DNA from 3 places in the Pseudomonas chaetocerotis genome. Region 3 is predicted to be linked to each of the others. Evidence: predicted binding sites of a transcription regulator. Region 3 holds the regulator's gene; each other region holds the start of a gene.

Region 1 (5,318 bases), on a different contig from region 3:
GCCGTATCACTCTGGTGAATCTCACGCCAGACGTAGAGCGCATAGACCACGAGAAAGACGACACCCAGCCAGGGCTTGATCACGAAGGCCACAAGCCCCAGTGCGACCTTCAGCGCGAATACCGCGAGAAACGCCATCTGGTCGCGGCTCAAGCGTGCGTAATCGACGTGTACGGCGTAGGTGTCCCGAGCCAGACGACGGTGATTGAACAGCAACGCCAGGCCGACAACGGCGTATCCGAGCGTTGCAAGAACCAGCGGGCCACCCATGGCGGCGCCTACACCGATGTCCTTTTGTTCTGCCGTAGTGCCAAAAACCACGGCCATCAAGGTGACCGCGCTTTCCGGCAGGGCTGTGCCGAATGCGGCCAGTACCGAGCCTACGGCTGTCGCACCGAGATTCAGGCGCCTACCAACCCATTCGATGCCATTGACGAAGTACTCGCATGCCACGTAGATGGTCGCGGCCGAGAAGAAAAATATGAAAAGTGTGAGGAGCATTGAACAGAATCCGGCCGGGCGAGCGAATGAACCATTTGGCACAACACCGCGGCTCGCCCGGCAGGCAAGCGCAGTGTGGCCAAAGGTCTCGCCTGGCGCTCTACACGGATGCAGAGGCTGTACACGCCATGAGGCATGCGCCTCAAGTTTGTTGACGTGAACCCCCCGGCGCAGTGCCGGGAATAGCTACTCCCCAATGACAGGACACGCAGTGTAGCAGCGAAGTCGCTTTCTTTCCTGCATCAACGGCAATGATGCCTACAGGCGCCGTCAGCATGCATAAAGCCTGGCGGATCAGATCACCTGCCCGGGGCCAACGCTTGAGGGCCAGGGGCATTGGTGCCACCAGGACCGAAGTTGATGCTCATCACGGTATCGAGCTTGGCGCTCTGGACAGTAGTGGGCGGCATCGGCATGTCGAGCACCTCCGCATCCAGTTCGTCGATACTGGCCGTGCGCCGTTCGGAAACTACCAACGCCTGGCGCTGTTTGACGGGCAGAACCTGGCGATTCTCAGCCCGCACCAGGGCAAGAGGCGCCACGATGATGCCTGGCGCCTGGGCCGTGAGTGGCGGGTGGATGGCAGCGATCCCCCGCGGCGCAGTGTCGCGACATCACCTACTACCAAGGGGGCATTCAGGACTTAGTCGACGACTTCTGGGCGGTTGCAGTCGCGGACGCTCGACAGCCAGGCCACCAGACCACCGCGATAAGGATGTAGCACGTTACACGCTTGAGCCACTCTGTAGTCCTCGTTTTGAGGGAGGGTTTAGGCGGTGTCAGGACGTGTAGCGTACTACCAGCTGGCAGGCGCAGTGGCGCGATGGGCAATGGTGCCGGCATGCCGTGCTGGCATTCGTCACGGCAATGCACCGGTAGCCTATTTTCTTTTTTCTCATAAAGTGCACGAGCACATGGCCGATATGCGATCAGGGATTAGCGCCATCTCACTCGATTCTCTGCCAGGTATGGCTGGGGGTTCTCCGATTTTTGCGCGTAACAGGAGTTGCAAACATGTCGCTGCGTAATCTTTCTATCGCCCCACGGGCGGCGCTGGGGTTTGGGGTTGTCGCTTTGCTGGTCGTGTTGCTTGGAATCTTTTCATTGATGCAGATGGGTGAAATGCGCGAGCAGTCCGACGAAATCAACGAGAATTGGCTGCCAAGCGTCTTGGCCATTGGCGATGTGTCCAAGAATATCTTGCGGTTGCGTGCCATTACCTTGCGTTCGATGCTTAATCGCGATTCGGCCCAGGTGCAGGCCAATCTTCGACTGGTTGAGGACGTGCGCGCATCCCTTGCCAAGAGCCAGGAGGCCTATGAACAACTGATTTCCAGCACCGAGGAGCGCGGCATCTACGACGAGTTCAAGCGCTCCGAGGCGGCTTACTTGCAGGAGCAGACTCGAATCGTGGAGTCCCTACGCCAGGGTGATTTCGATACTGCCATCGAGGTGGCTGGCGGCGTGCTCAATCAACACGCCGATGCCATGATGCAGGGCCTCGGCAAACTGATCGAGATGAACCGTGTGAGCGCTGTGGCGGCAGGCGAATCTTCCAGGCAGGTGGCGGAGTCGGCACGTATCTGGGTCATCGCCATGATGGTTCTGGCGACTCTGGCTACCGTCGTGCTGGCGATGCTGTTGACGCGCAGTATCGTCGCGCCGCTGACCGAAGCTGTGCGGGTGGCCGAGGTGGTGGCATCGGGTGACCTGACCCAGACGATTCATGCTGAAGGTAGCGATGAGCCCGCGCGTTTGCTCAGCGCCCTGAAAAGCATGCAGCAGAGCCTGCGCGGCACCATCCAGAGCATCGCTGATTCGTCCAATCAGCTGGCGTCGGCATCCGAAGAACTGCATGCAGTGACCGAAGATTCGACTCGCGGCCTGCATCAGCAGAACACCGAGATCGAGCAGGCCGCTACGGCAGTCAACGAAATGACTGCTGCAGTCGAAGAGGTCGCTCGCAATGCCGTCAGCACCTCCGAGGCGTCACGTGAATCCAATGCTACGGCGCTGCAGGGGCGCGAGCAGGTACGCCAGACCGTGAGCTCGATCAGTCAGCTGGCCGATGATGTAAACGGCACTGCGGGTGAGGTCGAGAAGTTGGCCGAGCGGGTTCGTGAGATCAGCAAGGTGCTTGACGTGATCCGCTCCATCGCCGAGCAGACTAACCTGCTGGCACTCAACGCTGCCATCGAGGCAGCGCGTGCAGGTGATGCGGGGCGCGGCTTCGCTGTCGTGGCTGACGAGGTGCGCGCGCTGGCGCATCGCACTCAGCAATCCACCCAGGAGATCGAACAGATGATCGGCGCCATTCAAAGTGGTACCGATCAGGCGGTTGGTTCGATGCAGAGCAGCAACAGTCGCGCCCGTTCCACCCTTGAAGTAGCCCAGGCTGCGGGTACGGCACTGGAGCTGATCACCCAGGCGATTTCCTCGATCAACGAACGCAACCTGGTGATTGCCAGCGCTTCGGAAGAGCAGGCCCAGGTAGCCAGGGAAGTGGACCGCAATCTGGTCAACATTCGCGATCTTTCGCTGCAGAGTTCGGCGGGTGCCAACCAGACCAGCGCGGCCAGTCAGGAGCTGTCGCGCCTGGCGATCGATCTTAACAACCTGGTCGCGCGCTTCAAGGTCTGAGGAGGCCCATTCCCCCTCCCGCCAGCGGGAGAAGGGAGAAAGCAGCACGAACGAAAACGGCGCCCGAAGGCGCCGTTTTCTTTACCGCGGCAGCTGTTACTTGCCGGCCCAGCGCTTGAGCACCAGGGTGGCGTTGGTGCCACCAAAACCGAAGCTGTTGCTCATCACGGTATCGAGCTTGGCGTTCTCGACGGTGCTGAGCTGGATCGGCATGTCGGCCACTTCCGGGTCGAGTTCGTCGATGTTGGCCGACGCGGCGATGAAGTTGCCTTCCATCATCAGCATGCAGTAGATCGCTTCCTGCACGCCGGCAGCGCCGAGGCTATGGCCGGACAGGCTCTTGGTCGAGCTGATGGCTGGGGCCTTGTCGCCGAACACGGCGCGCACGCCTTTGATCTCCGCAACGTCGCCAACCGGCGTCGAGGTGCCGTGGGTGTTGAGGTAGTCGATCGGGGTGTCAACGGTGGCCAGCGCTTGCTGCATGCAGCGAATGGCGCCTTCGCCGCTCGGGGCGACCATGTCGTAGCCATCGGAGGTCGCGCCGTAGCCGACGATTTCCGCGTAGATCTTGGCGCCGCGGGCCAGAGCGTGTTCCAGCTCCTCGACCACGACCATGCCACCACCGCCGGCGATGACGAAACCGTCACGTTTGGCGTCGTAGGCGCGCGAGGCCTTTTCCGGGGTTTCGTTGTACTGGGTGGAGAGGGCGCCCATGGCGTCGAACAGGCAGCTCTGGCTCCAGTGCTCTTCTTCGCCGCCACCGGCGAAGACCACGTCCTGTTTGCCCAGCTGGATCTGCTCCATGGCCTGGCCGATGCAATGCGCGCTGGTGGCGCAGGCCGAGGAGATGGAGAAGTTGACGCCCTTGATCTTGAACGGAGTCGCCAGGCACGCCGATACGGTGCTGCCCATGGTGCGGGTCACGCGGTATGGGCCGATGCGTTTGACGCCTTTTTCGCGCAGGGTATCGATGGCTTCCATCTGGTTGACGGTGGAAGCGCCACCGGAACCGGCGATCAGGCCGGTGCGCGGATTGGAAATCTGCTCTTCGCTGAGGCCGGAATCCTTGATCGCCTGTTCCATCGACAGATAGGCATAGGCCGCAGCGTCGCCCATGAAGCGGAACAGTTTGCGGTCGATCAGCTCTTCCAGGTTCAGGTTGACCGAACCGGAGACATGACTACGCAGGCCCATTTCGGCGTAGGAGGGGTTGAAACGGATGCCTGATTTGCCTGCGCGAAGGCTGCCGGCAACGGCTTCTTTGTCATTGCCCAGGCAGGAAACGATGCCCAGACCGGTGATCACTACACGACGCATGTGCAAGTCCTTCAGAAACTGTCGGTGGAGGTGAACAGGCCGACGCGCAGGCCTTCGGCGCTATAAATTTCGCGACCGTCGACGGCTACGGTGCCATCGGCGATGCCGAGGATCAGCGAGCGGCTGATGGTGCGCTTGATGTGAATGTTGTAGGTGACCTTCTTGGCGGTCGGCAGTACCTGACCGAAGAACTTCACCTCGCCACTACCCAGGGCACGACCGCGGCCCGGGTTGCCTTGCCAGCCGAGGTAGAAGCCGACCAGCTGCCACATGGCGTCGAGACCGAGGCAGCCCGGCATTACCGGGTCGCCCTCGAAGTGGCAGCCGAAGAACCACAGGTCCGGATTGATATCGAGCTCAGCGACGATTTCGCCCTTGCCGTACTTGCCGCCGGTTTCGCTGATGTGAGCGATGCGATCGATCATCAGCATGTTTGGGGCGGGCAGTTGCGCGTTCCCCGGGCCGAACAGTTCGCCGCGGCTGCAGGCGAGCAGGTCTTCCCGGGTGTAGGCGTTTTGTCTTGTCATGCGAGCTCCTCAATTGTCCCCACGCTTCTAAGGCTGGGCGAATCGTCCTGGCCGACGACGTCTGGATAGGCGTCTGCCGGCAGCCTAGTCATAGACTGTTGCGTTGTGGTGAAAGTCACAGCGCACTGAGTACAGTTGTACTCTGCTGGCATCGGAATGTCACAGGCACAGCAGTTTCCCCTTGTAACGCCAGCTTGTCACGGGCGCCACTCGCCTATGGTCGGGCTGGCAGCCAGCGCAGCAGAATGCGTTGCAAATCTGCTCGTTTGAACGGTTTTGCCAGGTAATCGTTCATTCCCGCCTCCAGACAGGCTTCGCGGTCACCCTGCAGGGC
Region 2 (5,318 bases), on a different contig from region 3:
ATCTGCTGCAGGCAGCTGTCGCCAGCCAGATGGCCGTAGTGGTCGTTATAGGCCTTGAACCAGTCGACATCCACCAGGGGCAACGCCAGAGGGTAGCCAGCACGCTGGGCATGCTGCCATTCCTTGATCAAGACCTCGTCGAAATGTCGACGGTTGGCGATACCGGTCAAGGCATCGGTCAGGCTCAGTGTCTGCAGGCGGCTGTTGAGCACTCGCAGCTCTTCGGTACGCTCTGTGACGCGGTGCTCCAGCTCACGCTCCGAACGTTGCAGGGTTTCGACCAGTTGCTCCTGAGTTTGCAAAAGTCGTGCTTGCGCCCGGAGCTTTTCCTGGCGCATGACGTTGATACGGTCGGCCAGGGCGAAGGCCAGTAGCAGCATCTCCAGCGATGAGCCGATCTGCAGGCCATCCACGGTAAAGGCATTGGTCGGTAAGATGCCCATGGCACGCAGGGTGGTGGTTGCGCCCCCCAGAATCAGCAGGCCAAAGGCGGCCAGGAAGAAGTAGGCGCTGCGCTGACGCTTGAGGGCGCAGGCCAAGGCCACGCCCATCATCACGAAAGCCGTCAGCAGATTGATCACGATGGCTATGCGCGATACCTGCGCCAGGGCGGCGGCGTAGATCAGCGGGGAAATCAGATACAACGCTACCAACGCCAGCAACCAGCGGTCGACCCGCGGCAGAAGACGTGCGGTCTGCAACATGCTGCGCATGAACAGCAGCATGCTGCTCAGCGCCAATGATGCGCCCGAGTAATAGGCCTCGTTGGAGTTTAGCGGCAGGCCGAACAGCGTCCAGTCTGGCGCCATACCGTTCTTTATGGTCAGGGCGCAGACGGCGCACAGCACGAAGGTCACGTAGAGCAGGTAAATACGCTCACGCAGGGCGATGAACAGCATCAGGTTGAACAGGATCATCGCGACGGCGATGCCCATGTAGCCGGCGCGCGCCATGTAGTCCTCACGCGCATAGGCCTGAAAACCTTCGACGGTCCAGAGCTGCAGCGGCACCAACAGACCGATGCTCGACTCGACCCGAAGGTAGATCTCCTGCTGCGAGTTCGCGGCCAGTTGCAGCGCGAAGACGAAGTTGCGGTTGTCGTAGGCCTTGGCAGTCTGCGGTCGGTCAGCACCAGTGCGCCAGACACGATAGCCGCCCTGCCCGTCCGGCACGTAGGCGTCGACCTGGGAAATGCGCGGGTTGTCCACCACCAGCAAACGGGTCAGTGCCTGGTTGCTGCTGTTGCCGATGGCCAGGCGGAACCAGTAGGCCGAACGAGTGAAACCCAAAGCAAACGACGCGCTTGCGATGCGCTCATGATGGAAGCGCTCGGCCATTTCGGCCGAGCGAGCGGTCTCGATCGTCAGTGTACGAGTAGAATCCTCCAGGAGCCCTACCCATGTCGTCAGTGACAAAGGCTCCTCTTTCAGCTGTGCGCTATCGAGTACACGATCTTCTGCCCACGCGCCAAGCGAGCAGATCATCGAACTCAACAACAACCAGCGGATTAACCGAAGACGATGTCGGCGATTCATGAGCACATTTCGAGGGCAGCGCGGACCGAGATCTGGTCAGCGCATGATCAGAGACCTTAAGGCTTCAACACAAGCTTAATAGATGCCAAAAAGCCAGGAACCTTTAATGGCCAGCCCAAGCTGTCACCCTGGACACTCAAAACAGGCAAGGAGACCCACTATGACGCCGGATCAGATCGCCGCCTTCTGCCTCGCCTTGCCCGGCGCCCGCGAAGACCTCAAATGGGGTAGCAACCGGGTGTTTTCGGTGGCGGGCAACAAGATGTTCGCCATTCTCGATTTTCTTGGCGAGGACCTGGCCTTCAAGGTCGATAACGACCTGTTTCTCGGTCATGTAGACCGACCTGGCATCCGCCCTGCCCCATACCTGGCTCGTGCCTACTGGATCAGCATGAACGCTCACCGGCCGCCGCTGGGCGACGATGAGCTGCGCCAACTATTGACTCGCTCGCATCAACTGGTGGTGCGCCGCCTGCCCAAGCGCCTGCAACCTGGCCTGCTACTGGACGAATAAGGGTATGTGGCGGGCGACGTAGATGCCGTCGAGCAACAGCAGATCGATCCAGAACAGCTGATGAACTGCGACGATCAGCCAGAAAACGGCCTGATAGGACGCCTTGCGCGTCTTGTGCCGGAACATCTGCTGAGCGATCAGCGCACCTGGCCAGCCACCCGCCAGCTCGACCAGATGCAGCGTATTTTCCGCTGTGCGTCGGTCACCCGTCTGGGCACTGCGTTTATCCAGCCAGTACTGCAGGAAACTCAGCAGGCTGGCCAGCAGATAGAGCGGTAATACCCACCACCCCCCCTTGCCGAACAGAGTTACGGCGCCGAGCAATGGCAGGACGCAGAGCAACGCGAGCACCACAGCCTTGCTGGAGAAGTTGTGGATGGAGCCTTGAGTGGATGACCGCAGTGCGGGTTTGGCAGCAGCCTTGCGTGCTGCAGGAACAGCCTTGCCGGGGGTTTTCGGTTTGCGCCGGATCGCCTGGTGATCGAGGCTGAGCTCGCCAGCCAGGCGCAAATGCTCGGCGCGTGGCCGCCCTCGCTCGTCACGTCCTTCGATGAACAGCACCTCGTCGCCCGGCAGCGGGCGGCGATCACCGCGCATCACTGAGATGTGCGCAAAGACATCAGCGCCACCATTGAGCGGCTGGATGAAACCAAAACCCTTGGCATCATCCCAGCTTTTCAGGCGCCCCTTGCGCTCGTTACCCATCACGGCTGCGCCGTGCTCCAGTCGATCAGGTGCAACTGCCAGGTAGCGAGAATCACCAGACCGAAGGCGATGCGGTACCAGGCGAACACCGCGTAGCTGTGGCTGGTGATGAACTTGAGCAGCGCGCGCACGGTGATCATTGCAACGATGAAGGTGCTGATGAAACCGATGGCGAAGATCGGCAAGTCACTCATCTGCAGGATGTCGCGGTACTTGACCAGCGAATAGACCGTAGCGGCGACCATGGTCGGCATGGCCAGGAAGAAGGAGAACTCGGTCGCCGCCTTGCGCGACAAACCGAATACCAGGCCGCCGATGATGGTGGCACCCGAACGGGACGTACCCGGAATCAGCGCCAGACATTGCGCAAAGCCAACCTTCAGCGCCAGCTTCCAGGTCATGTCGTCGACCGTTTCGGCCTTGATCGCGTGTTCGCGCTTCTCTGCCCAGAGCATGATGATGCCGCCAATGATCAACGCCATGGCGACCGTGATCGGATTGAACAACCAATGCTCGATCAGATCGGCGAAGGCCAGGCCGAAAATCACCGCAGGAATGAATGCCAGCAGCAGGTTGAAGGTGAAACGCTGCGCGTTCGGGTCGCTGGGCAAGCCGATTACGACACCGAGCACCTTGGCTCGAAACTCCCAGATAACGGCCAGGATGGCGCCAAGCTGGATGATGATCTTGAACGCCGTCGCCTTCTCGCCATTGAACCCCAGCAAATCACCAACCACGATCAGGTGCCCGGTGCTGGAAATCGGCAAGAACTCGGTCAGGCCTTCCACTATGCCCAGAATCAGGGCCTGAAAGGCCACCCATAAATCCATCAAATCCCCCAAAGCGCGGCAACTACCTACGCGTAAAACTCAGAACGTGGAGCATGGCCCCGGCCCTGGGACACAAAACCGTCATGGAGGTTCCTTGCAACGGTCTAGCCCGGTACTCATTCAGGTTCTGCGCCGGGCTGCCGAAATGCTATCAGACAACTAGAGTGAATAATGCCTCGATGTGACAGTATTGCTCTGCGCCCTTCGAGGCGGCCCTGAAGCCGACAATTACAACAATCAGGAATTCGTCCATGAACAGCTTACGTAGTCTTCCCATCAGCCGCCGTCTATGGCTGATCCTGGCGCTGGCCATTCTGACGCTGATCTTGCAGGGCGCTTACATGCTGCGCCAGATCCAAACCGATCTTTACGCCGGCAAATCGGAAAAGACCGAGCATGTGGTGCAGAGTGCGGCCGGTATTCTCAAGCATTTCCACAGCCTGGAAAGCGCCGGCAGCCTGAGCCGCGAAGAAGCGCAGAAGCAGGCCATGGAGACGGTGCGCGGTTTGCGCTACGACGGCCAGGAGTACTTCTGGATCAACGACCAGACCCCGGTCATGCTCATGCACCCGATGAATGCCAAGCTAGAGGGCCAGAATCTTTCCGGCTTCAAGGATCCGGACGGCAAGGCGCTGTTCAATGAGATGGTCGCCATCACCCGTAGCCAGGGGGCCGGCCAGGTCGACTACCGCTGGCCGAAACCCGGCGCCACTGACCCGGTACCGAAAATCTCCTACGTCGAACTGTTCCAGCCCTGGGGCTGGATCATCGGCTCCGGCGTCTATGTCGATGACGTGCAGGTGGAGTTCAGGGCCCAGGCGGTTAAAGCCATGAGCATCGGCCTGCTGATCGCCCTGCTCCTGACTGGACTGGTGGTGCTGATCACTCGCAGCATCGTGCAGCCGTTGCAGGCAGCCGTGGGCGCCATGGCCAGCATTTCCAGCGGCGAAGGCGACCTGACCCGCACTCTCGACACCCACGGGCGTGACGAATTGACCGCCCTGGCGACCTATTTCAATGCCTTTACCGCGAAGCTGCGCCATGTGATCCGGCAGATGCTCGATTCGGCGGGGTCGCTCGACCAGGCCGCCCGCTCGCTTGGCGACATCTCCAGCGAAGCGCAGCGCCACAGCCAGCAACAGGCGCAGCAGATGGAGCTGGTGGCGACCGCTGTCAACGAGGTGACCTACGGCGTGCAGGACGTGGCGAAGAACGCCGAGCACGCTTCCAGCGAGATGCATACCGCCGAGGACCAGGCCAGCCAGGGCCAGCAAAACATCGAAGCGAGCCTGCGCCAGATCGATCAGTTGTCGAGCACCATCGACAAGGCTGTCGAGGTGATTCAATCACTGGCCAGCGAGAGCACGCAGATCGGCAGCGTGCTCGAGGTGATCCGCTCCATCGCCGAGCAAACCAACCTGCTCGCTCTCAACGCCGCCATCGAGGCTGCCCGCGCCGGTGAGCAGGGCCGTGGTTTCGCCGTGGTCGCTGACGAAGTGAGGCTTCTGGCGCAGCGGACGCAAACGTCCACCGCCGAAATTCAGGGCATGATCGAGCGCCTGCAAGGCAACTCCGAAGCCGCCGTCAAGGTGATCAACGAAAGCAGCCGCGCTTCCCAACTGACCGTGGAGCAGGCCAGCCAGGCTGGCGAGAGCCTCGCCCAGATCGCCCAATCGCTGCGCAACCTGACCGGGCTCAACGCCTCGATCGCCAGCGCCACCCTGCAACAATCTC
Region 3 (5,318 bases):
CCTTTCAGGCTGCATACTGACGAAGTTGGACGAAGCCGCGAGTCTGGGTGAGGTTTTAGGTCTGGCTATAGGCCAGCAACTGCCGGTAGCCTATGTGACGGACGGGCCGCGGATTCCGGATGATCTGCACGTGCCGCGTAGTCACCAGTTGGTCAGCCGTGCCGTAGGGCTGCAGGCTGCCGAGGAGCCGAGTGAAGACGCCATGGCGCAGTTGTTCGCCGGCCTTTATCACAATCCGGCCAAGCGGGCCGGCTGAAGTAGCGAAATTGTTGCACCCTCTCGCACATGGTGCGGGAGTGAACGGCCCGACAGGTGTTTTTCAACGGCCTGTGGGGCCAAGTCGAAGTTAGACAAGGTGTAGAAAGAACATGGGTATGCATCCCGTACAGGTGATTGCGGTGACTGGCGGCAAGGGTGGCGTCGGCAAGACCAATGTGTCGGTCAATCTGTCCATGGCCCTGGCCGATCTCGGCCGTCGGGTGATGTTGATGGACGCTGACCTTGGCTTGGCCAACGTCGATGTTCTGTTGGGCCTGACGCCCAAGCGCACCCTGGCCGATGTCATCGCAGGCGAATGCGATCTGCGCGATGTTCTGCTGCAGGGGCCGGGCGGCGTGCGCATCGTGCCGGCTGCCTCCGGTACGCAGAGCATGGTCAGCCTCACGCCGATGCAGCACGCCGGGTTGATCCAGGCGTTCAGTGACATCAGCGAAAATCTTGACGTGCTGGTGATCGACACCGCCGCCGGTATCGGCGATGCGGTGGTCAGCTTCGTGCGTGCCGCGCAGGAGATCCTTGTGGTGGTCTGCGATGAGCCCACCTCGATTACCGACGCCTACGCGCTGATCAAACTGCTCAATCGCGATCATGGCATCAGCCGCTTCCGCGTACTGGCCAATATGGCTCACAGCCCGCAGGAAGGACGCAATCTCTTTGCTAAGCTGACCAAGGTGACGGATCGTTTCCTCGATGTCGCCCTGCAGTATGTCGGTGCCGTGCCCTACGATGAGTGCGTGCGCAAGGCCGTGCAGAAGCAGCGCGCCGTCTATGAAGCCTTCCCTCGATCCAAGTGCGCCCTGGCGTTCAAGGCGATAGCTCAGAAGGTAGATACCTGGCCGTTACCGGCCAATCCCCGTGGTCATCTGGAGTTTTTCGTCGAGCGTCTGGTGCAACAACCGACCGCAGACTCGGCCGTATGACAGCAGCCTCTGGACTTCGTATGTACAACAAGGCTCAGGCGCAGGACTCCCAGCACCAGCTGATCGAGCGCTATGCGCCTCTGGTCAAGCGTATCGCCTACCACTTGCTGGCCCGTCTGCCGGCTAGCGTGCAGGTCGACGATCTTATCCAGGCCGGCATGATCGGCCTGCTCGAAGCCTCGCGCAAATACGACTCCGGCAAAGGCGCCAGTTTCGAGACTTTCGCGGGTATCCGTATTCGCGGCTCCATGCTCGATGAGGTGCGCAAGGGTGATTGGGCGCCGCGTTCGGTACACCGCAACAGCCGTATGGTCAGCGATGCCATTCGTGTCGTTGAGGCAAGAACCGGACGTGACGCTAAAGATCACGAGGTTGCGGCCGAACTCCAATTGAGTCTGGAGGATTACTACGGCATTCTTGGCGACACTTTGGGCAGCCGCCTGTTCAGCTTCGACGACCTGCTGCAGGACGGCGAGCATGGCGGGTTGCACGAAGACGCCGGACACTCTCACCTCGAACCTTCGCGGGACCTCGAAGACGAACGCTTCCAGGCGGCGTTGGCCGATGCCATCGCTGGCTTGCCGGAGCGCGAACGTCTGGTGCTGGCGCTGTATTACGATGAAGAACTGAACTTGAAGGAAATCGGTGAAGTGCTGGGGGTTAGCGAGTCACGCGTGAGTCAGTTGCACAGCCAGTGCGCAGCGCGTTTGCGCTCGCGGCTGAGTGAATGGCGTGCTGCCTGAACGCGGTGTACTCGAAGGCGCAAACGGTTTCATGATTAAAGGACGTAGTTGCAAGCGCAATACGTTTGGGACTGTACGGAGGTCGACTTGGACAAGAACATGAAAATCCTCATCGTTGACGATTTCTCGACGATGCGACGGATCATCAAGAACCTCTTGCGGGACTTGGGTTTCACCAACACCGCGGAAGCCGATGACGGCACCTCGGCGCTACCGATGCTGCAAAGCGGCAGCTTCGACTTTCTGGTGACCGACTGGAACATGCCCGGCATGACCGGCATCGATCTGCTGCGTGCCGTACGTGCCGACGAGCGCCTCAAGCACCTGCCGGTGCTGATGGTGACCGCTGAAGCCAAGCGCGATCAGATCATCGAGGCGGCCCAGGCCGGTGTGAATGGCTACGTGGTCAAACCCTTCACCGCTCAGGTGTTGAAGGAAAAGATCGAGAAGATCTTCGAGCGGGTCAACGGCTGATGTCAGCCGCGAGGGTGCTATGGAACACGATGACTCCACGCTGGGTGACCTCGAGTCGACCCTGAAAAACAATGCCCGCGATCTGGTCGATAGCCTTGAACAGGGTAACTTCGGCGCTGCGGTGCAACTGATCAACGAGCTGAACAAGGTCCGTGATCGCGGGCTGTATCATGAGGTCGGCAAACTGACCCGTGAACTGCACAACGCCATTGTCAATTTTCAACTCGATCCGCGCATGCCTCATGCCCAGGAGCTGTCGCAGATCGCCGACGCGACCGAGCGTCTGAACTACGTCGTGACCATGACCGAGAAGGCCGCCAACCGGACCATGGATCTGGTCGAGCAGAGTGCGCCGCTGGTCAACGACCTCAGTGACGAAGCGCAGAGCCTCAGCGCCGAATGGGGCCGTTTCATGCGCCGCGAAATCGGGGCTGACGGTTTTCGTGAGCTGGCCAAGCGTGTCGAGCTGTTCCTCGCCCGCAGTGAGCGAGATGGCGTAAAGCTCTCCGGCCACCTCAACGACATTCTGCTCGCGCAGGACTATCAGGATCTCACCGGCCAGGTGATCAAACGTGTCACCCAACTGGTGACCGAAGTGGAAAGCAATCTGCTCAAGCTGATGCTCATGGCCAGCCAGGTCGACCGTTTTGCCGGTATTCAGCACGATCACGAAGCGCTGCGTACCGAACAGGAAAAATCAAAAGAGCCATCGCGGGGTGAAGGTCCGCAGATTCATGCCGATAAGCGTGATGACGTCGCCTCCAGCCAAGACGATGTCGACGACCTGCTGTCCAGTCTAGGGTTCTAAGGAGCACACAAATATGAGCTTCGGCGCCGATGAAGAGATCCTCCAGGATTTCCTGGTAGAGGCCGGCGAGATTCTCGAACAGTTGTCCGAACAGTTAGTCGAGCTGGAAAGCCGACCGGACGACATGAACCTGCTCAACGCCATCTTTCGCGGTTTTCATACCGTCAAGGGCGGAGCGGGTTTCCTCCAGCTCAACGAGCTGGTGGAGTGCTGCCATATCGCCGAAAACGTCTTCGACATCCTGCGCAAGGGTGAGCGTCGCGTCGATTCGGAGCTGATGGATGTGGTGCTCGAGGCTCTTGATGCAGTCAATGGCATGTTTGGCGAGGTGCGTGAGCGTCGCGAGCCCACGCCCGCGTCGCCTGAGCTTCTGGCGGCACTGGCGCGCCTGGCCGAACCGGGCGGCGCCGAGGCGGCTCCTGAGCCCGAGCAGCAGGCCGAGCCGGAACCCGCTCCGGCGCCTCAGCCGGCCGCGTCGTCCGCCCCCGCAGGCGACATCACCGACAGCGAATTCGAGCAACTGCTCGACGCGTTGGGTGAAGCGCCGGCTGCCGCCCCGAGTGCGCAGGCCAGTGCCAGCGACGAGATCACCGATGACGAGTTCGAGTCGCTGCTCGATCAGTTGCACGGCAAAGGCCAGTTCGCCGGTACGGTCGAAACGCACGCCGCTGCGGTAGTCGCTTCTGCGCCTGCTGGCGCACCGGCAGGCGATGACATCACCGACGATGAATTCGAAGCGCTGCTCGATCAACTGCATGGCAAGGGCCAGTTCTCGGCCACGGCCGAAGCCGCTGCTCCGGTTGCAGCCGTAGCTGCAGCGCCCGCTCCGGCGGGTGATGAGATCACCGACGACGAGTTCGAGTCGCTGCTCGATCAATTGCACGGCAAGGGCAAGTTCGTGCCGCCCGCTGAGCCGGCGCCCGCGCCTACCGCTGCGGCTAAACCTGCAGCAGCGCCCAAGGCCGCTGCACCAGTCAAACCCGCAGCAGCCAAGGCTGAGCCTGCTGCTGCTCGTGCCCCTGCCGCGCCTGCGCCGGCTGCCGACAAGGCGCCGGCCGCGAGCGAAGCAGAAACCACTGTACGGGTCGACACTGCGCGCCTCGACGAGATCATGAACATGGTCGGCGAGCTGGTGCTGGTGCGCAACCGTCTGGTGCGCCTGGGCCTGAACAGCGGCGACGAGGCCATGTCGAAGGCGGTATCGAACCTCGACGTGGTCACGGCCGATCTGCAGACCTCGGTGATGAAGACCCGGATGCAGCCGATCAAGAAGGTGTTCGGTCGTTTCCCGCGTCTGGTCCGGGATCTGGCGCGCAACCTGAAGAAGGAAATCAACCTCGAGCTGGTGGGCGAAGAAACCGATCTCGACAAGAACCTGGTCGAGGCCCTGGCTGACCCGTTGGTGCACTTGGTGCGCAACGCCGTCGACCATGGTGTGGAAACGCCGGAAGAACGCGAGAAGAGCGGCAAGGCCCGTGCTGGGCGCGTAGTGCTGTCCGCCGAGCAGGAAGGCGACCATATCCTGCTGTCGATCACCGACGACGGCAAAGGCATGGATGCCGACGTGCTGCGCGCCAAGGCCGTGGAGAAGGGCCTGCTGGACAAGGACGCAGCCGATCGTCTCAACGAGTTCGAATGCTACAACCTGATCTTCGCCCCGGGCTTCTCGACCAAGACCGAGATTTCCGACGTTTCTGGTCGTGGCGTCGGCATGGATGTGGTGAAGACCAAGATTTCCCAGCTCAATGGCACGGTCAACGTGTTCTCGCAGAAAGGCCAGGGCTCGAAAATCATCATCAAGGTGCCGCTGACCCTGGCGATCATGCCGACGCTGATGGTGATGCTGGAGAACCAGGCCTTCGCTTTCCCGCTGGTCAACGTCAACGAGATCTTCCATCTCGACCTGTCGCGCACCAATGTGGTCGATGGTCAGGAAGTGGTGATCGTGCGCGACAAGGCGCTGCCACTGTTTTATCTCAAGCGCTGGTTGGTCCCACAGGCCTTCCATGAAGGCCAGCGCGAAGGCCATGTGGTGATTCTCACCGTTGGCAGTCAGCGCATCGGCTTTGTCGTCGATCAACTGGTCGGCCAGGA

What was found. The regulator FliA, encoded in region 3, starts transcription of late flagellar genes. The targets are predictions, from matches to a motif close to CTAAAGTTTNNNNNNNNNNNGCCGNTAA.
Region 1: H3221_RS26015 (methyl-accepting chemotaxis protein) is a predicted target of FliA. The motif match lies at 1,398-1,425, and genes of this name have one in related genera.
Region 2: H3221_RS23860 (methyl-accepting chemotaxis protein) is a predicted target of FliA. The motif match lies at 3,704-3,731, and genes of this name have one in related genera.

Annotation. Positions count from the first base shown of each region.
Region 1 covers NZ_JACFYX020000013.1:63,417-68,734, reverse strand. The annotation lists gene H3221_RS20860 (sodium:calcium antiporter) at 1-500, opposite strand, end outside; yybP-ykoY riboswitch at 551-707, opposite strand; partial or broken gene H3221_RS25955 (LTA synthase family protein) at 950-1,131, shown strand; gene H3221_RS26015 (methyl-accepting chemotaxis protein) at 1,515-3,140, shown strand; gene fabB (beta-ketoacyl-ACP synthase I) at 3,237-4,457, opposite strand; gene fabA (3-hydroxyacyl-[acyl-carrier-protein] dehydratase FabA) at 4,469-4,984, opposite strand; gene H3221_RS20835 (ATP-binding protein) at 5,199-5,318, opposite strand, start outside.
Region 2 covers NZ_JACFYX020000017.1:106,373-111,690, reverse strand. The annotation lists gene H3221_RS23880 (diguanylate cyclase domain-containing protein) at 1-1,484, opposite strand, end outside; gene H3221_RS23875 (MmcQ/YjbR family DNA-binding protein) at 1,696-2,049, shown strand; gene H3221_RS23870 (DUF1294 domain-containing protein) at 2,035-2,757, opposite strand; gene H3221_RS23865 (undecaprenyl-diphosphate phosphatase) at 2,754-3,584, opposite strand; gene H3221_RS23860 (methyl-accepting chemotaxis protein) at 3,836-5,318, shown strand, end outside.
Region 3 covers NZ_JACFYX020000007.1:230,930-236,247, reverse strand. The annotation lists gene flhF (flagellar biosynthesis protein FlhF) at 1-256, shown strand, start outside; gene fleN (flagellar synthesis regulator FleN) at 369-1,199, shown strand; gene fliA (RNA polymerase sigma factor FliA) at 1,196-1,942, shown strand; gene H3221_RS14565 (chemotaxis response regulator CheY) at 2,042-2,416, shown strand; gene H3221_RS14560 (protein phosphatase CheZ) at 2,436-3,224, shown strand; gene H3221_RS14555 (chemotaxis protein CheA) at 3,238-5,318, shown strand, end outside.